3 regions of the Streptomyces sp. NBC_01283 genome follow, and region 3 is predicted to be linked to each of the others. Evidence: predicted binding sites of a transcription regulator. Region 3 holds the regulator's gene; each other region holds the start of a gene.
The links. The regulator HrcA, encoded in region 3, represses chaperone genes, less so after heat shock. The targets are predictions, from matches to a motif close to TTNGCACTCNGNNNNNCNGAGTGCNAA.

Region 1 (6,622 bases), 2.2 Mb from region 3:
CCTTTCCGTGAATCTGGGCCGGTACAAGGCCGTGGAGTACACCGACGCCCCGTCCGGCGGCACCGGCATCGACAAACAGCCCGCCGAGGGGGCCGTACGGGTGGAGGCTCCCGGCGCGAAGGGTGTCGCCGGCAGCGGGGTGGCCGGGGACGAGGTCTGCGACCTGCGGCACCACGGCGGCGACGACCAGGCGGTGTACGCCTACGCGCGCGAGGACCTCGACGCATGGGAACGGCTGCTCGGCCGTCCGCTGCCCCATGGCTCCTTCGGCGAGAACCTCACGACGTCCGGCCTCGACGTGAGCGGCGCGAAGATCGGCGAGCGCTGGCGCGTCGGCCCCGATCTGCTCCTGGAGGTGACGTCGGGCCGCATTCCCTGTCAGACGTTCCAGGGCCATCTCGGCGAGACGAAGTGGGTCAAGCGCTACACGCGACAGGGCGTTCCGGGCGCCTATCTGCGGGTGATCGAACCGGGCGAGATCCGTGGCGGGGACGCGATCGAGATCGCGCACCGGCCGGCGCACGACGTCACCGTCGCCCTCCAGTTCCGGGCCGTGACGACGGAGCGGCACCTGCTGCCGAGCCTGCTCGCCGCCGGTGCCGCGCTGCACCCCGAGTCGATCGACGCGGCGCGGAAGTACGCGGAGAAGTACGGCTCGCGGGTGTCGTAACGGGCGGTCGGGAGAGGCGACTTGGCGGCGGGACGGGCGGTCGGCGCAGCGCGGTCGGCGATGTGGGCCGGAGAGTCGTGGCGGAAGGACAGCAGGCCGGGAGGCCATCCGGGGAACACAGCGGTCACTGGATCTCACTAGCCTTGGGCCATGACTACGGCTCTGATTACGGGATCGACCGCCGGTATCGGCGCGGCCTTCGCCAGGCGGCTCGCCGGTGACGGCCACAACCTGATCCTGGTGGCACGGAACACCGAGCGGCTGCGGGAGCAGGCGACCGAACTGCACGACCGGCACGGCATCGAGGCGGAGGTGCTGACCGCGGATCTCGCGACCGACGAGGGGATCGCCGCCGTCGAGAAGCGGCTCTCGGACCGCAGGAACGCGGTGGACCTGCTGGTGAACAACGCCGGTTTCGGCAACAAGGGCCAGTATCTGGAGGTGCCCATCGAGGACGAGCTGACGATGCTCAAGGTGCACTGCGAGGCGGTGCTCCGGCTGACGTCGGCGGCGACGGCGTCGATGCGGGAGCGGGGACGCGGTGGCGTCGTCAACGTCGCGTCGGTGGCGGCGTTCGTGCCACGCGGGACGTACGGCGCGTCGAAGGCGTGGGTCGTGCAGTTCACGCAGGGCGCGGCCAAGGATCTGGCCGGCTCCGGGGTGCGGCTGATGGCTCTGTGTCCCGGATTCGTACGGACCGAGTTCCACGAGCGCGCCGGGATGGGGACGTCGAACATCCCCAAGTGGATGTGGCTCGACGCGGACAAGCTGGTCGCGGCAGCGCTGGACGACCTGGCGCGCGGCAAGTCCCTGTCCATCCCGGACCCGCGCTACAAGGCGCTGATGGGAGTGGTGAAGGTGACGCCGAGGGCGCTGCTCGGCGGGGTGACGTCACGTACGGGCAGGAAGTACGGCCCGCAGTAGAGAGACACCCCTCAAGGGGCGCGGGAACCGGACCCGGCGGGCGAGCATCCGAGAACGCGCCGAGGCCCGGCGCCCCCAGATGGGGGCGCCGGGCCTCGGTTCAGCTCAGCGGCAGCGGGTCAGTGCGAGTGACCGTGGCCGTGGCCCCCGGCGTCGGCCTCGTCCTCGGCCGGCTTCTCGACGACCAGGGTCTCGGTCGTGAGGAGCAGCGACGCGATGGACGCGGCGTTCTCCAGGGCGGAGCGGGTGACCTTGACCGGGTCGATGACGCCGGCCTTCACCAGGTCGCCGTACTCGCCGGTCGCGGCGTTGAAGCCGAAGCCCTTGTCGAGCTCGGCGACCTTCGAGGTGATGACGTAGCCCTCGAGGCCGGCGTTCTCGGCGATCCAGCGCAGCGGCTCGACGGCGGCGCGGCGGACGACGGCGACACCGGTGGCCTCGTCGCCCTCCTTGCCGAGGTTGCCCTCGAGGACCTTGACGGCGTGCACCAGAGCGGAGCCACCACCGGAGACGATGCCCTCCTCGACCGCGGCGCGGGTCGCGGAGATGGCGTCCTCCAGACGGTGCTTCTTCTCCTTGAGCTCCACCTCGGTGGCGGCGCCGACCTTGATGACGCACACGCCGCCGGCCAGCTTCGCGAGGCGCTCCTGGAGCTTCTCGCGGTCCCAGTCGGAGTCCGTGGCCTCGATCTCGGCCTTGATCTGGTTGACGCGGCCCTGCACCTCGGAGGCGTCGCCGCCGCCGTCGACGACGGTGGTGTCGTCCTTGGTGATGGTCACGCGGCGGGCGGTGCCGAGCACGTCCAGGCCGACCTGGTCGAGCTTGAGGCCGACCTCTTCGGCGATGACGGTGCCGCCGGTGAGGGTGGCGAGGTCACCGAGCATGGCCTTGCGACGGTCGCCGAAGCCGGGGGCCTTCACCGCGACGGCGTTGAAGGTGCCGCGGATCTTGTTCACGACCAGGGTCGACAGGGCCTCGCCCTCGACGTCCTCGGCGATGATCAGGAGCGGCTTCGAGGCGTTGGTCTGGATGACCTTCTCGAGCAGCGGGAGCAGGTCCTGGATCGAGGAGATCTTGCCCTGGTGGATCAGGATGTACGGGTCGTCGAGGACGGCCTCCATACGCTCCTGGTCGGACACCATGTACGGGGACAGGTAGCCCTTGTCGAAGGCCATGCCCTCGGTGAAGTCGAGCTCCAGACCGAAGGTGTTGGACTCCTCGACGGTGATGACACCGTCCTTGCCGACCTTGTCCATCGCCTCGGCGATGAGCTCGCCGACCTGCGGGTCCTGGGCCGACAGACCGGCGACGGCCGCGATGTCGGCCTTGTCGTCGATCGGGCGCGCGGTGGAGAGGAGCTCCTCAGACACGGCCTTGACGGCGGCGTCGATGCCCTTCTTCAGGGCGGCCGGGGAGGCGCCGGCGGCTACGTTGCGCAGGCCTTCCTTGACCAGGGCCTGGGCGAGGACCGTCGCGGTGGTGGTGCCGTCACCCGCGATGTCGTTGGTCTTGGTCGCCACCTCCTTGACGAGCTGCGCGCCGAGGTTCTCGTACGGGTCCTCGACCTCGACCTCGCGGGCGATGGTGACGCCGTCGTTGGTGATGGTGGGAGCGCCGAACTTCTTGTCGATGACGACGTTGCGGCCGCGGGGGCCGATCGTCACCTTGACCGTGTCGGCAAGCTTGTTGACGCCGCGCTCGAGGGCGCGACGGGCGTCCTCGTCGAACTTCAGGATCTTCGCCATGGGAGCGGTTCAGCCCTCTCGAAAAATCGGGTTCAAACGAACTGCGCCCCTCGCCGCCCGGCAATCAGCAGCGGGGTGACCAGGGGCGCAACTCAAAAGCAATACTGGTGAAGCAGGTGAATTACTTCTCGACGATCGCGAGCACGTCGCGAGCCGAGAGGACGAGGTACTCGTCGCCGTTGTACTTCACCTCGGTGCCGCCGTACTTGCTGTACAGCACGACATCGCCGACCTTCACGTCGAGCGGCAGGCGCTCACCGTTCTCGAAGCGGCCCGGACCCACGGCGAGGACAGCACCCTCCTGGGGCTTCTCCTTCGCGGTGTCCGGAATGACCAGGCCAGAGGCCGTGGTCTGCTCGGCGTCGAGCGGCTGGACCACAATGCGGTCCTCGAGCGGCTTGATGGCAACCTTGGAGCTGGCGGTCGTCACGATCCGGTCTCCCCCTTCGGAGATCTACGGGGTTAACAGTCTGGGGTGGCGACCAGGTGGATCCGTCGTCGCGGGTGCCGGACCTGCCCGTCGCTGTTGGCACTCTCCAGTGGTGAGTGCCAGGGTTGACACTAGGACGACGATTAGCACTCGGTCAAGCGGACTGCTAATTCGCTGACGCGGGTCTTATCCGGAGGGGGATGTGGAAGAGCCCTCGGATGGGGACGCGACGGAGCCCTCGCGCCCCTCAGGTGGGGCCACGGAGGAGCCCTCGCGCCCTACGGGGCAACGCTTCCCCTCGCTCGCGGGTTCCGTCTCCGTCGCCTCGTACCGATCCGTTTTCCGTGGCCCGGCGAGGTGGGCGCAGCTGGGCGACGGTGCCGGCTTGCGCGTCGGGACCTTCTCGGCCGCCTTCCTCCCCAGCCTCTCGATCGGGTCCACCGACTGCGCGCACCCCGTGAGCAGTGCGGGCGCGAGCACGCCTGCCGCGAGCATGCCGACAAGGGACCGCCGCGCCCGCGCCCGCCCGGTCACAGGTAGTCCTCCAGCCTGGCCACCGCGTACCCCTTGTCGGTGACCGTCTTCATGACCTTGCGGACCATGTCGGGCATCGTCCCCTTCCAGTCCTCGCGCCCCCGGAAGTGCGTGAGGATGATGTCGCCGGGGTGCAGGTCCCGGTCCCACTCGCGCCACTCCATGTGGTCCGCGAAGGCCTCGGACGCCCACAGCGGCACGGCCTTGACCCCGCAGGACTTGGCGGCCCGCAGCGTGTCCTCGTTGTAGTTGCCGTAGGGCGGGCGGAAGAGCTCGGGCCGCTTGCCGTAGCGCTTCTGGATGACGTTCTGCATGCCGCAGATCTCGCGGCGCTGGCCCGCGTACGAAAGCCCCGGCAGGTAGCGGTGGTTGAGGGTGTGGTTGTTCAGCGAGACGCCCCGGGCCTGCATCTTCTTGAAGTAGCCGTAGTCCTCCTTGACCAGGTAGTCACTGAGGAACGCGGTGTACGGGATCTGCAGCTCGCTCATCATCTTGAGCAGCGCCGGGTCCTTCTCGGCGCCGTCGTCGATGGTCAGGAAGACGACCTTCTTCTTGGTCGGGACGGTCGTGAAGACCGGCGGCAGCGCCGCCTGCCCCTTGACCTCGAACCCCTTGCGGGTGGTGATCCTCGGCTTCTTGGCCGGTGCGGCCGGCGCGGCCAGCGGGGGCTTCGCCAGGCCCCAGCGCTTCGCGGCGGCGGCGCGGGCCACCTGGGCGACGCGGAGCTTCTGGGCGTAGGAGTCGAGGGCGCGGGCGGGCGGCGCGTCCAGGCGCTGCTGGCCGGGGGCGGGGTTCGCCCCGCCGTCGGAGCCCGAGGCGCAGCCGGAGGCGATCGCGGCCACGACGAGCGCGGCCACCCCGGCCCGCATCCGCCCCCTCACCCGACCCTTCCGTCTTGGACCGAATTTATCGTTTTGTCTTACTAGTTGCATGGCGCCGGATCTTTGCAGCTCACGGGCCCGCCGCGGGGCCGACACCGCCGCCGGGCCCGCACCATCCACCGACTGGCCCACAATGGACCGGGTGAACGACCTCGACCGTGATCCGACTGCCCCGACCCCCCTGACCTCGTTCTCCGCGCTGCTCACCCCCGAAGGCCGGTCCCTGCTCGACCTCGACGAGGTGCGGGAGGCCGATCCGGCCCGGGAGCTGGCCGTCGCCACCCGCCTGCGCCGCGACCACCCGGCGGAGCTGGTCACGGCGGTGCTCGCACAGGCGCGGCTGCGGCGGCGGGCGGTGGCGAAGTTCGGCGCCGATGACGCGGGGCGGATGTTCTTCACGCCGAACGGCGTCGAACAGGCAACCCGTACGAGTGTGGCCGTGCACCGCGCCGAGAGCTTCCGGGCGCTCGGCGTACGCGGTGTCGCCGACCTCTGCTGCGGCATCGGCGGCGACGCGATCGCGCTCGCCCGGGCCGGGATCGCCGTCCTCGCCGTCGACCGTGACCCCCTGACCTGCGCGGTGGCCCGCGCGAACGCGCACGCCCTCGGACTCGGTGACCTCATCGAGGTACGCGAGGCCGATGTCACCGAGGTCGACACATCCGCGTACGACGCGGTCTTCGTGGACCCGGCGAGGCGTGGCGGGCGGGGCCGCATCTTCGACCCCGAGGCCTACTCACCGCCCCTCTCCTGGGCCGTCGAAACCGCCCGCGAGGCCCCGCACGCGGCGCTGAAGATCGCTCCCGGCATTCCGCACGAGGCGGTTCCCGCCGATGCCGCGGCGGAGTGGATCTCGGACGGGGGTGACGTGAAGGAGGCCGTGCTGTGGTTCGGCACGGATGCCCCGTCCTCGCACCGCGCGACGCTGCTGCCCTCGGGCGCCTCCCTGTGGTCCTCGCTCGACGCGATGCTGCCGGATCCGGAGGTGCGTCCTGTGGGGCGCTATCTGTACGAGCCGGACGGCGCGGTCATCCGTGCGCATCTGGTGGCGGAGGTGGCGGCGCGGGTCGAGGGCGGGCTGATCGACGAGACCATCGCGTACGTCACCTCCGACGCTCTGCACGAGACGCCGTACGCGGTGGCGTACGAGATCACCGATCAACTCCCCTTCGGGGTGAAGAAGTTGAAGGCGGTGCTGCGGGAGCGGGAGGTCGGGATCCTGACGGTGAAGAAGCGGGGGTCGGCGGTGGAGCCGGAGGAACTGCGCCGCAAGGTGAAGCCGCAGGGCAAGAACGCGGCGACGGTGTTCCTGACGCGGGTGGCGGGCGCGCCGGCGATGCTGATCGGGCAGCCGGTGGCGGCGGGGCGCTGAGAACCGGCCGCGCCGAAGCCCCGGGCACCGTCGATCACCGGCTCCGCCGAGTCCGTCCTCAAACGC
Region 2 (6,622 bases), 1.0 Mb from region 3:
GCGAGGGCTCCAAGACCCTCGCGTACGAGATCTGCGAGCAGCTCGGCTGGCGGCTGCCCGACCAGCTGGTCATCCCGATCGCCTCCGGCTCGCAGCTCACGAAGATCGACAAGGGTCTCAAGGAGCTCATCGAGCTGGGGCTCGTCGAGGACAAGCCGTACAAGATCTTCGGTGCTCAGGCCGAGGGCTGTTCGCCGGTGTCGACCGCCTTCAAGGCCGGTCACGACGTCGTGCGCCCCCAGAAGCCGGACACCATCGCCAAGTCGCTGGCCATCGGCAACCCCGCCGACGGGCCGTACGTCCTGGACATCGCGCGTCGCACGGGCGGTGCGGTGGAGGACGTGAACGACGAGCAGGTCGTCGACGCGATCAAGCTGCTCGCTCGGACCGAGGGCATCTTCGCGGAGACCGCGGGCGGGGTGACGGTCGGTGTCACCAAGAAGCTGATCGACGCGGGCCTCATCGACCCGACCTTGACCACGGTTGTGTTGAACACCGGTGACGGGCTCAAGACTCTTGACGCTGTTGCCGAGACGTCTCAGGCGACTGCCACGATTCGGCCCAGCCTGGACGCGTTCCGCGCCGCCGGGCTCGCCGACTAGCCGCCGTAGGGCCTGACCGCCGTCCTCGACGGGCGGTCGTGGTCCGTCCTCGCGCAGTTCCCCGCGCCCCTGAAGGGGCCCCACACACCCGAGGTGAAATCATGAGTGTCAAGGTTCGCATCCCCACCATCCTTCGCACCTACACCGGCGGTCAGTCCGAGGTCGCCGCGGAGGGTGCGAATCTCTCCGAGGTCATCGCCGATCTGGAGAAGAACCACGCCGGTATCGCGGCCCGTGTCCTGGACGACCAGGGCAAGCTGCGGCGCTTCGTGAACGTCTACGTGAACGACGACGACGTCCGCTTCGAGCAGGGCCTGGAGACGGCGACGCCGGACGGCGCCGGGGTCTCCATCATTCCCGCCGTCGCCGGTGGTTGATCCTTTAAAGAAATACCCTGCGTAATCTCCATTGCCCCCTCCGCGAGAGAAGCGGAGGGGGCAATTCCATGTGGTTGAGCGCGGTACAGTTGGGAAGCGAGCTTCCCTGTTTGTGCCGAGCGCATATACGAAGTCGCCCCGAGGGCGACAAGAAGTAGCCAAAGTGCCCCGCCCATTTGCCCCTCTCGTGGCATTTGCCTGGCCCGACTTGCCCTGAACTCCGGCGAATTATTCGCATATTACCGATCAGGCGTGCCCAGAATTCTCGTCCGATTGACCTGTTGCAGAGGGCAGTTGGACAGATACATTCAGCCGCGGTCGACGCGTTCCGGCGCACGCCTCCACAACCCATTGGGGGGGTGAGGTCTGACCCGGGTCCGCGAAGTGCGGGTCCGTGCAAGGGCCAGTAATAGGGGAGTTAGGCATGGCTCAGGGCACCGTCAAGTGGTTCAACGCGGAGAAGGGGTACGGCTTCATCGCGGTCGACGGTGGTGCGGATGTTTTCGTCCACTACAGCGCGATTCAGATGGACGGCTACCGCACCCTTGAAGAAGGTCAGCGAGTGGAGTTCGAGATCTCGCAGGGCCAGAAGGGTCCGCAGGCGGACATGGTCAAGCTCGCCGTCTGATCTCGGCGCGATCGGCCAGTGACTTAGAGAGTCATGAGGGGCCCGTACCCGACAGGGGTACGGGCCCCCCGTGCGTGCGCCCCTCGTACGTCTGGGATCCGCGAGAGGCGCTTGCACTCGTAGGGGTCGAGTGCTAATCATTGGGCTTAGCACTCTCCGAGTGAGAGTGACAGAACTTGGATCGGGTCGGTGAGGCCCGCAGGCCGGGTGGGGCAAGGAACCACAAGGCTTGCAGGCCGTCCGTCGCGGGCGCTGGCGCGATCCGGAAGCATGCCACCCCTGTCCGGGAGGACCACTTCACATGGCCAAGATCATCGCGTTCGACGAGGAGGCACGGCGCGGCCTCGAGCGCGGCATGAACCAGCTCGCCGACGCCGTCAAGGTGACCCTGGGCCCCAAGGGTCGCAACGTCGTCCTCGAGAAGAAGTGGGGTGCCCCCACGATCACCAACGATGGTGTTTCCATCGCCAAGGAGATCGAGCTCGAGGACCCGTACGAGAAGATCGGCGCCGAGCTGGTCAAGGAGGTCGCGAAGAAGACGGACGACGTCGCCGGTGACGGCACGACGACCGCGACCGTCCTGGCGCAGGCGCTGGTCCGCGAGGGCCTTCGCAACGTAGCCGCCGGTGCCAACCCCATGGCCCTCAAGCGTGGCATCGAGAAGGCCGTCGAGGCCGTCTCGGGCGCACTCCTTGAGCAGGCCAAGGACGTGGAGACCAAGGAGCAGATCGCTTCTACGGCCTCCATCTCCGCCGCCGACACCCAGATCGGCGAGCTCATCGCCGAGGCGATGGACAAGGTCGGCAAGGAAGGCGTCATCACCGTCGAGGAGTCGCAGACCTTCGGTCTTGAGCTTGAGCTCACCGAGGGCATGCGCTTCGACAAGGGCTACATCTCGGCGTACTTCGCCACGGACATGGAGCGTATGGAGGCGTCGCTCGACGACCCGTACATCCTGATCGTGAACTCGAAGATCTCGAACGTGAAGGACCTCCTTCCGCTCCTCGAGAAGGTCATGCAGTCCGGCAAGCCGCTGCTGATCATCGCCGAGGACGTCGAGGGCGAGGCCCTGTCGACCCTGGTCGTCAACAAGATCCGTGGCACCTTCAAGTCCGTCGCCGTCAAGGCCCCGGGCTTCGGTGACCGCCGCAAGGCCATGCTCGGCGACATCGCCATCCTCACCGGTGGCACCGTCATCTCCGAGGAGGTCGGCCTCAAGCTGGAGAACGCCGGTCTCGACCTGCTCGGCCGCGCCCGCAAGGTCGTCATCACCAAGGACGAGACCACGATCGTCGACGGCTCCGGTGAGAGCGACCAGGTCCAGGGTCGCGTCAACCAGATCCGCGCCGAGATCGAGAACTCGGACAGCGACTACGACCGCGAGAAGCTGCAGGAGCGCCTGGCGAAGCTCGCCGGCGGTGTTGCGGTCATCAAGGCCGGTGCCGCGACCGAGGTGGAGCTCAAGGAGCGCAAGCACCGCATCGAGGACGCCGTTCGCAACGCGAAGGCCGCCGTCGAAGAGGGCATCGTCGCCGGTGGTGGCGTGGCCCTCATCCAGGCAGCCGCTGTCTTCGAGAAGCTTGAGCTCGAAGGTGACGAGGCCACCGGTGCCGCCGCTGTGAAGCTGGCCCTCGAGGCCCCGCTGAAGCAGATCGCGGTCAACGCCGGCCTTGAGGGTGGCGTCATCGTCGAGAAGGTCCGCAACCTGCCCATCGGCCACGGCCTGAACGCCGCGACCGGTGAGTACGTCGACATGATCGCCGAGGGCATCCTCGACCCGGCGAAGGTCACGCGCTCTGCCCTGCAGAACGCCGCGTCCATCGCCGCGCTGTTCCTCACCACCGAGGCCGTCATCGCCGACAAGCCGGAGAAGGCGGGCGCTGCCCCGGCCGGCGGCGGCATGCCGGGCGGTGACATGGACTTCTGATCCGCCTCTGGCTGATCAGCGGTTCATCGCTCCACGCGAACCGAGGGCGGCACTCCTTCTCACGAAGGGGTGCCGCCCTCGGGCGTTTCCCGGTGCGGTCTAGGGCAGGCGGTCCAGGATCCAGGTGCAGAGTTCTTCCGTGACCAGGGTGTGGCCCTCGTTGTGGGAGGCGCAGAGGTACTCGTCGAGCTCGCTGTCCCCGGAGTCCTCCGGGAACGGGTCGTGCAGCTTCTCGTGGGTGTCGATGTCGCGCAGGGCGACCGCGCTCACCGAGGGGACGAAGCAGTGCTCGCGGGTCTCCGCCTCCGAGCCGAGGCCGATGATCGCGGGGATCTTGTTCAGCTCGTCGGCGAGGATGCCGAAGCCCTCCAGGGTGCCGCCGGGCGCACCGTCGATCTCGGGCATGCCCGAGGTGCGGATCTGCGGCTTGCGCAGGGTCACCACGCGGAGCTGGGCGACGAGCTTCTCCTCGCCCGCGGGCTGCGTGTAGAGGTGGGTGCCGGTGATGCCGAGGCCCTTGCCGCGGAACGCCCGTACGCCGGGGTCGATGCCGTTGGCCACGCCGGTGCGCACGCCGTTGGCGACGCCGATCTTCTTCGGGCGCCTGGGCCAGCCGCCGACCCGCTCCAGCTCGGCGAGGAACTCGATGCGCTCCTTGTCGGTCTCGGGGGAGTCGTCCCACTCGGAGATGTGCTGCCACAGGAGCTGGCGCGCCGCCGGGCTGTTCATCTGGTTCGAGAAGGCCGCGTTGAGCCGCCGGATGTAGTGCGCGAACGACTGCAGCGCGATCGGGATCCAGGCGCCGCGGTGCGGGCTGTCGAAGGAGAAGTACAGCTCGGTCTGGTGGTCGACGTTGTCGTGCTCCATCTTGGCGAGCGCGTACCGCGTGACCAGGCCGCCCATGCTGAAGCCGCCGACGGTCAGCGGGTGGTTGCCGACGCGCCGCGCGATCGCCTCCTGGATCGCCGACCGTGCGGCCCTGGCGTTGTCCAGGATCGAGGCGCTGCGCTCGTCGAAGCCGAGCAGGATGACGTCGTAACCGCGCTGCCGCAGCTCGGTGAGGAACGGGTACGGGCCCCGCTCAAGGATCTCCCACGAGAAGTCCAGGTCGCTCGGCCCGCTGTTGAAGCCGTCGCCCAGGATCACCGGCTTGGTGAGCCCGCGCCCGGGGTCCGCGAGATACACCCAGGCCCTGCCCTCCGGCAGCGTCCACTCCTGGTCCGGCTCGGGCGCGGCGGCGGGGGCTTCCCTGGCCTCCCTCGGGCCGGGCGCCAGCGTGATGTTGGCCGCGGCCCCGAGAGCCTCCGCGATCTGCTGTTCGTCGGGCTCGTTCGGCTCGTTGAACTCGGTCATGAAGGGTCCCCTCCGGTTGTGCGTCTTCGATGACGGCAGGTGCCATCCTCGATACGCGCGGTAGGCGCCGAAAGACGGCAACCGTGATTCACCGGGCGGGCGGGGGCCTTTCGGACAACGGGCAGTTGGCCGCTTTCGCCCGTGCCGTACGGGGGCGGGAGCCGCCGGGCCTGGGTAGGGGATGCGCGGCTGTGACGGGTGTGCCGGGGTGGTGCTCGACTCGGTCAGCTTTGGCCGACGCGGGGCGCGGAAGTATGTCCCGAAGGCGACGGGACCCGCCTGGGGTCAGTCGACGTAGTCCTTGAGCCTTTCGGTTTCGAGGGTGAGGGCCACGGGGGCGGGGATGTGGACAGCGGAGCCGTAGCGGTAGGGCCGGCGGCTCTGGTAGATGCCGTTCTCCGGCGAGCTGTACACGACGACGGAGTGCTTTTCGCGGTCGATGAGCAGGTAGACGGGGATGCCGACGTAGGCGTAGGCGCGCGGCCTGTCCTGGCGGTCGCGGCGATCGGTGTCCCGGTCGCGGGAGGTCACCTCGACGGCCACCAGCACGCCGTTGGGAGAAGCCCATTCGCCTTGTCCGGCGAAGTAGCCGACGGGGGCCAGGGTGCCGTCCGGTCTGATGCAACCCTTCCGGTACGTGTCGACCCGCAGTCCCTGTTCCACGTACAGGGCGAGTTCGGGGCGCTGCATCATGCACTGACGGAGCACCCACATGATGATCTCGCCGTGGTCGCCGTCCGGCACGTGCTTGACCTCTAGCTTTCCGTTGATGAGTTCAAGCGTGACTCTCGGGGGCCACGCGGGCGAGCTCCTCGAAGTCCTCGACGGACATCTGCGGGCGTTCATCGGTGCCAGGGGTCATGGTGGTGCCTCCTCCCTCCCACCGTGCCCCGGCCGTATGCCGTCGGACCGTTGGGGCGGTCATACGTGTGTCCTTTCCTGGGGGCGACGGGCGGCGGCGCGTGCCGCTGCCGCGTGGGAGTGGACCGTTGCGGGTGGCAGGAGCGCCTCGCGGCGTGGGGCGGGTTCGCCCCGGCACGGGCCGCACAGGCCGCCGGGCAGGGCTTCGGGGCGGCCGGGTGTTCCGCATCTGCCGCACTCCAGGACACGGAGGGCGGGGCGGGGGGTCGGTTCCGGAGGGAGCTTCGTCGTGAGGCGGTTGCGGATGAGGGCCGCCGGGCTGTGGACGGGGGTGGGGAGCCCTGCGGTCAGGGCGTGGAGTACGTCCGGCTCCGTGGCGCCGCGCGTGAACCACTCGGAGACCTGCGGTTCCAGGGCGATGCAGTCCGCGTACGAGAGGGACAGGGCGGGAGCCGTGCGGCCGAGAGCCGCGAGGAGGATGAATGCGCGGCTGCGGGTGGGATGCCGGGGTCTCTCCGGGTCCGCATCCGGCACGTCGCCACGCGTGAAGGCCGCCCACCACGCGTCGTCCCGCGCGGTCCGGGAGAACCACGTTCGAGTGACCCAGCGGGCGCTGCCCGCCCCGTGCACGTGTTCCCTGCCGCGACGCAAGTGCCCTGCCGCCTGAATCCTGTTGAGGGCGGTACGGAGGGCGCACTGGCCGTACGGGAGGTGCTTGGCCAGGGTCTTTACGGAGATGTCCGCACCGTCGGGGAGCCGGTCGAGGATGGCGGCGATGGCCGCCTCGCGGGGCGGGAGATGGCGGAAGTCGTGGTTCGTACGGGGGAGTTGTTCGGGTGCCGAACGCTTTCCGTAGCCCGGATTGGCGAGGGGG
Region 3 (6,622 bases):
GGCACCCGCTGCCGCTGCTGCTCTCCCCGGACGGCACGGTCCTGGTGGCGGCCTCGCCCCAGCTGCTGCTCGGGGTCGTCGACGACGCGACGTATACGAGCGAGAGCTTCGACCTGCGCACGGGAGACACGCTGCTCTGCGTCACCGACGGGGTGACCGAGCGCCGCACCGGGCAGCTGATGTTCGACGACGGCGACGGTCTCGCGAAGGCCCTCGCGAGCTGCGCGGGCCTCGACGCGTCGCTGATCGCGGAACGGATCAAGAGGATGGTGCACGAATTCTCGGAGCGGCCGCCGGACGACGACATGGCGGTCCTGGTCCTGCAGGCGCAGTAGGCGGGCGGGCCGCCCGGTGCGCGGCGCCGGGTTCCTCCGCGGTGCGGGACAATCGAAGGTATGCCTTCCGCACTGCCCGATGGTGAGCCCATGCCCGAGGACGGGTCCCTGCCCGCGTCCGCCCTCGCGGGTGCGGGGACACGGCCCCTCGGCTTCTACCTCCACGTCCCGTACTGCGCCACGCGCTGCGGCTACTGCGACTTCAACACGTACACCGCGACCGAGCTGCGCGGCTCCGGCGGCGTGCTCGCCTCGCGCGACAACTACGCGGACACCCTGATCGACGAGGTGCGGCTCGCGCGCAAGACCCTGGGGGACGACCCGCGCCCGGTGCAGACGGTCTTCGTCGGCGGCGGTACGCCCACGCTCCTCGCGGCGGCCGATCTCGTCCGCATGCTGGGAGCGGTCCGGGAGGAGTTCGGTCTCGCGGACGACGCGGAGATCACCACCGAGGCGAACCCGGAGTCCGTCGATCCGGCCTATCTGAGCGAACTGCGGGCCGGTGGCTTCAACCGGGTCTCCTTCGGGATGCAGAGCGCGAAGCAGCACGTACTGAAGGTGCTGGACCGTACGCACACCCCCGGTCGGCCCGAGGCATGCGTGGCCGAGGCGCGGGCGGCGGGCTTCGACCACGTCAACCTCGACCTCATCTACGGCACGCCGGGCGAGACGGACGACGACTGGCGGGCCACGCTCGACGCGGCGATCGGCGCCGGGCCCGACCACGTCAGCGCCTACGCCCTGATCGTCGAGGAGGGCACGCAGCTCGCGCACAGGATCCGGCGCGGCGAGGTGCCGATGACGGACGACGACGTGCACGCCGACCGGTATCTGATCGCCGACGAGGTGCTCGGGGGCGCGGGGTTCTCCTGGTACGAGGTGTCGAACTGGGCCACGTCCGATGCCGGGCGGTGCCTGCACAACGAGTTGTACTGGCGCGGGGCCGACTGGTGGGGGGCCGGGCCGGGCGCCCACAGCCACGTGGGGGGCGTGCGGTGGTGGAACGTCAAGCATCCGGGTGCCTACGCGGGCGCCCTCGCGGCCGGTCGGTCGCCCGGGGCCGGGCGGGAGATCCTCGCCGCGGAGGACCGGCGGGTGGAACGGATCCTGCTGGAGCTGCGGCTCCTTGAGGGGTGCCCGTTGTCCCTGCTCCACCCCGCGGGCCTCGCGGCTTCCCGCCGGGCGCTCGCCGATGGGCTTCTTGAGGCGGGGCCCTACGAGGAGGGGCGTGCCGTGCTGACCCTGCGGGGGCGGTTGCTGGCGGATGCGGTGGTGCGGGACCTGGTGGACTGAGGTTCGGGCGGTCCCTGCGGGGCTTTCCCCAATCCCGCTCCTTCCCGAAATTCCGGCTTCGCCGGCTCGGGGGCACCGTCATCACCGGCTCCGCCGAGTTCGTCCTCAAACGCCGGACGGGCTGAATTCCCGGCGCTAGTCCGCGGTGACGAAGTCGATCAGTTCCTCCACGCGGCCCAGAAGCGCCGGTTCAAGATCCCGGTAGCTGCGCACCGAGCCCAGGATCCGCTGCCATGCGGCGCCCGTGTTCAGGGGCCAGCCAAGGGCCTCGCAGACGCCCGTCTTCCAGTCCTGGCCGCGGGGGACGCGCGGCCACGCCGCGATCCCCACCGAGGACGGCTTCACCGCCTCCCACACGTCGATGTAGGGGTGCCCCACCACCAGCGCCGACGAAGAACTCACCCGCGCCGCGATCCTCGACTCCTTCGAGCCGGGCACCAGGTGGTCCACCAGGACGCCGAGTCGCGCGTCGGGGCCGGGGGAGAACTCCTCGACGATCGCCGGGAGGTCGTCGATGCCCTCCAGGTACTCGACGACGACGCCCTCGATCCGCAGGTCGTCGCCCCACACCCGCTCGACGAGCTCCGCGTCGTGGCGGCCCTCCACGTAGATCCGCCCCGCGCGGGCGACCCGGGCCCGCGCACCCGGCACGGCCACCGAGCCGGAAGCGGTGCGCGAAGGACGTACCGGTGAAGAGGAGGAAGCGGAAGGGCGGACCAGCGTCACCGTACGGCCCTCCAGGGCGAAGGCACCCGGAGTCATCGGGAAGACGCGGTGCTTGCCGAAGCGGTCCTCCAGGGTCACCGTCGGACCCTCCGCCGTCTTCTCGCAGCGGATCACCGCCCCGCAGAAGCCGGTGCTCAGCTCCTCCACCACGAGGTCCGCCTCCGCGGCGACCTCCGGCACGGGCTTCGGCTTCTTCCAGGGCGGGGTCAGGTCCGCAGAGTACTGGCGCATTTTCCCGACGATAGGAAGAAGTAGGGGGAGGCTCGCTACGACACGCCGAAGCGGGCCGCCAGTGTGGCCCGTTGCGCACGGACAAATGCCGCATCGACCACCGCACCGTGCCCCGGCACGTACAGCGCGTCCTCCCCGCCCAGGTCGAGCAGCCGGTCGAGCGCCGCAGGCCACCGCTTCGGGACCGCGTCGTCACCGGCCTGCGGTTCACCCGACTCCTCGACCAGATCGCCGCAGAAGACGATCTCCGGGGAGTCCGCCGTGCCGGGGACCAGGACCGCCAGGTCGTGGCCCGTGTGTCCCGGGCCGACGTTCGCGAGCAGCACCTGCACCCCGCCGCCCAGGTCGAGCGTCCACTCCCCGCACACCGTGTGGTGCGGGTGGACGAGCAGGTCGGCGGCCTCCGCCGCCGCGTCCGGCGCGACCCCGTGCCGCACGGCGGAATCGCGCAGCTCGTCGCGGCCCTTAGCGAGCAGCGTGTCGAGGCCCACCGCGCCGTACACCTCCACGCCCGCGAACGCCGCGGCGCCGAGCACATGGTCGAAGTGCGGGTGCGTCAGGGCGAGATGGGTGACCCGGCGGCCCCCGCCGAGGATGCCGCGCGCCTGGGTGCGCAGCTCCGCCCCCTCGCGCAGGGTCGCCCCCGCCTCGATCATCAGCGCCGATTCACCGCCGACGACAAGCCCGGCCGTACAGTCCCAGACCGGGAGGCGCCGCCGTCCCACATGCGGCGCGAGCCGCTCCCACCCTGCCTCGTCCCAAGCCGGCGTCACGTTCATAAGGCGACGCTAGCGCCGCGCGGGCGGCTCGGCAGCAGTGCGCTCACCCGCCGGACCGAGACAGGGGGTCCGGCCCTTGCCGGGCCCGTACCTCGCGGCCGTACACTGGGCGCGGTGCAAGGCTGGCACTCACCCGCGGGGAGTGCCAGGCAGACCACGGGGCAGACAGGTTGCAGGGCGAAAAGGTGGAGGTGTTGCGCGGATGCTCAGTGAACGCAGGCTCGAGGTGCTGCGCGCCATCGTCCATGACTACGTCGGCACCGAGGAGCCCGTCGGCTCCAAGGCGCTCACCGAGCGGCACAGTCTCGGTGTGTCCCCCGCCACGGTCCGCAACGACATGGCGGCGCTGGAGGAGGAAGGGTTCATCGCCCAGCCTCACACGAGTGCCGGGCGCATCCCGACCGACAAGGGGTACCGCCTCTTCGTCGACCGGCTCGCGGGCGTCAAGCCGATGGCGGCGCCGGAGCGCAGGGCCATCCAGAACTTCCTCGACGGCGCCGTCGACCTCGACGACGTCGTGGCGCGCACGGTGCGGCTGCTCGCGCAGCTGACCCGGCAGGTCGCGGTCGTGCAGTACCCGTCGCTCACGCGGTCGACGGTGCGGCACGTGGAGCTGCTCTCACTGGCTCCGGCCCGTCTGATGCTCGTCCTGATCACGGACACGGGCCGGGTCGAGCAGCGCATGATCGACTGTCCTGCCCCGTTCGGGGAGACCTCGCTCGCGGATCTGCGGGCGCGGCTCAACAGCAGGGTCGCGGGCCGCCGCTTCGCGGACGTGCCGCAGCTCGTGCAGGACATGACGGAGTCCTTCGACGCGGAGGACCGTGGCACCGTGGCGACGGTGCTCTCCACACTCCTCGAAACCTTGGTCGAGGAGACCGAGGAGCGGCTGATGATCGGCGGAACGGCCAATCTCACCCGCTTCGGACATGACTTTCCCCTCACCATCAGGCCCGTCCTGGAGGCTCTTGAGGAGCAGGTCGTCCTGCTCAAGTTGCTTGGCGAGGCCACGGATTCGGGCATGACCGTACGGATCGGTCACGAGAACGCCCATGAGGGACTCAGCTCTACGTCCGTGGTCTCCGTCGGCTACGGTTCGGGCAGCGAGGCAGTAGCCAAACTCGGCGTGGTCGGCCCGACCCGCATGGACTATCCGGGAACGATGGGAGCAGTACGCGCAGTGGCACGTTACGTCGGACAGATCCTGGCGGAGTCGTAAGTGGCCACGGACTACTACGCCGTACTAGGCGTGCGCCGCGACGCTTCCCAGGACGAAATCAAGAAGGCCTTCCGGAGGCTTGCGCGAGAGCTTCACCCGGACGTGAATCCGGATCCGAAGACTCAGGAGCGCTTCAAGGAGATCAACGCCGCGTACGAGGTGTTGTCGGACCCGCAGAAGAAGCAGGTCTACGACCTCGGCGGCGACCCGCTGTCCCAGGCGGGCGGCGGCGGTGCGGGCGGTTTCGGGGCCGGTGGCTTCGGCAACTTCTCGGACATCATGGACGCGTTCTTCGGGACGGCGTCGCAGCGTGGCCCCCGGTCGCGCACGCGCCGTGGCCAGGACGCCATGATCCGGCTCGAGATCGACCTGGACGAGGCGGCCTTCGGGACCACCAAGGACATACAGGTCGACACGGCGGTCGTATGTACGACCTGCAGCGGTGAAGGTGCCGCGCCGGGTACGTCCGCTCAAACGTGTGACATGTGCCGCGGTCGCGGTGAGGTGTCGCAGGTCACGCGGTCGTTCCTCGGCCAGGTCATGACGTCGCGGCCGTGCCCGCAGTGTCAGGGCTTCGGCACGGTCGTGCCCACCCCCTGCCCCGAGTGCGCCGGCGACGGCCGCATCCGGTCGCGGCGGACGCTCACCGTGAAGATCCCCGCCGGTGTCGACAACGGCACGCGGATCCAGCTCGCGGGCGAGGGCGAGGTCGGCCCCGGTGGCGGCCCCGCAGGCGACCTGTACGTGGAGATCCACGAGCTGCCGCACGCCGTGTTCCAGCGGCGCGGGGACGACTTGCACTGCACGGTCACCATCCCCATGACGGCCGCGGCTCTGGGCACCAAGGTGCCCCTGGAGACGCTGGACGGCCTGGAGGAGGTCGACATCCGGCCGGGCACGCAGTCAGGACAGTCGGTGCCGCTGCACGGCAGGGGCATCACGCACCTGCGGGGCGGCGGTCGCGGTGACCTCATCGTGCACGTCGAGGTCCTCACGCCGAGCAAGCTGGACGCGGAGCAGGAGCGGGTCCTTCGGGAGCTGGCGGTGCTGCGGGGCGAGGAGCGGCCCACCGGGCAGTTCCAGCCGGGGCAGCAGGGTCTGTTCTCGCGCCTGAAGGACGCGTTCAACGGTCGCTGAGATTCCGGTGCTCCGGTGCCGGAGGGTTTGCCCTCCGGCACCGGAGCATTGTCGATTTCTGCGGGGTATCGGGTGGGTGGGCGGGAAAGTCTGTAGCCCGCGGCAGGCGCCCGCGGGCCCGCCGTGAGGCGCGATTCGGCCCCCCGGCCAGGTCATGGCACGATGCGTTCATGTCCTCCGCACTGACCGATCTCTGCCGCCTTCCGATCGTGCAGGCCCCCATGGCGGGCGGCGCTTCGTGCCCTCAGCTCGCCGCGGCCGTCTGCGAGGCCGGGGGGCTCGGATTCCTCGCCGCCGGGTACAAAACGGCCGACGGGATGTACCAGGAGATCAAACAGCTGCGGGGGCTCACGAGCCGGCCGTTCGGCGTGAACCTCTTCATGCCGCAGCCCGAGTACGCCGATGCCGCCGCCGTCGACGTCTACCGCAACCAGCTCGCCGGTGAGGCCGCCTGGTACGAGACGCAGCTCGGCGACCCGGACAGCGGCCGCGACGACGGCTACGACGCCAAGCTCGCGATCCTCGTCGAGGACCCGGTGCCGCTGGTGTCGTTCACCTTCGGCTGCCCCACCCGTGACGTCTTCGACGCCTTCGCGCGGGTCGGCACGATCACCGTCGCCACCGTCACCTCGCCCGAAGAGGCGCAGACCGCCCAGTGGTCGGGCGCCGACGCCGTGTGCGTGCAGGGCATCGAGGCGGGCGGCCACCAGGGCACGCACCGCGACAACCCCGAGACGGACGGCGCCGGGCTCGGCCTCCTCTCGCTCATCGCGCAGGTGCGCGACACCGTGCAGATCCCGGTCGTCGCGGCCGGTGGCCTGATGCGCGGCTCGCAGATCGCCGCGGTGCTCGCGGCCGGCGCGGACGCCGCGCAGCTCGGCACGGCCTTCCTGGTCTGCCCC

Region 1: the regulator HrcA is predicted to act here: its motif matches at 3,913-3,939, upstream of groES (co-chaperone GroES).
Region 2: the regulator HrcA is predicted to act here: its motif matches at 1,754-1,780, upstream of groL (chaperonin GroEL).

What each region holds. Positions count from the first base shown of each region.
Region 1 is NZ_CP108430.1:3,958,833-3,965,454, forward strand. Features, by position in the region: gene OG302_RS17845 (MOSC domain-containing protein) at 1-670, shown strand, start outside; gene OG302_RS17850 (SDR family NAD(P)-dependent oxidoreductase) at 821-1,594, shown strand; gene groL (chaperonin GroEL) at 1,714-3,339, opposite strand; gene groES (co-chaperone GroES) at 3,461-3,769, opposite strand; partial or broken gene OG302_RS17865 (polysaccharide deacetylase) at 4,151-4,264, opposite strand; gene OG302_RS17870 (polysaccharide deacetylase family protein) at 4,300-5,172, opposite strand; gene OG302_RS17875 (methyltransferase domain-containing protein) at 5,318-6,556, shown strand; gene OG302_RS17880 (RNA polymerase sigma factor) at 6,615-6,622, opposite strand, start outside.
Region 2 is NZ_CP108430.1:5,082,263-5,088,884, forward strand. Features, by position in the region: gene thrC (threonine synthase) at 1-602, shown strand, start outside; gene OG302_RS23320 (MoaD/ThiS family protein) at 704-979, shown strand; gene OG302_RS23325 (cold-shock protein) at 1,404-1,607, shown strand; gene groL (chaperonin GroEL) at 1,909-3,534, shown strand; gene OG302_RS23335 (esterase/lipase family protein) at 3,634-4,887, opposite strand; gene OG302_RS23340 (Uma2 family endonuclease) at 5,173-5,631, opposite strand; gene OG302_RS23345 (hypothetical protein) at 5,809-6,622, opposite strand, start outside.
Region 3 is NZ_CP108430.1:6,118,866-6,125,487, forward strand. Features, by position in the region: gene OG302_RS27645 (SpoIIE family protein phosphatase) at 1-335, shown strand, start outside; gene hemW (radical SAM family heme chaperone HemW) at 396-1,628, shown strand; gene OG302_RS27655 (DUF3097 domain-containing protein) at 1,764-2,585, opposite strand; gene OG302_RS27660 (MBL fold metallo-hydrolase) at 2,621-3,364, opposite strand; gene hrcA (heat-inducible transcriptional repressor HrcA) at 3,567-4,583, shown strand; gene dnaJ (molecular chaperone DnaJ) at 4,584-5,720, shown strand; gene OG302_RS27675 (nitronate monooxygenase) at 5,891-6,622, shown strand, end outside.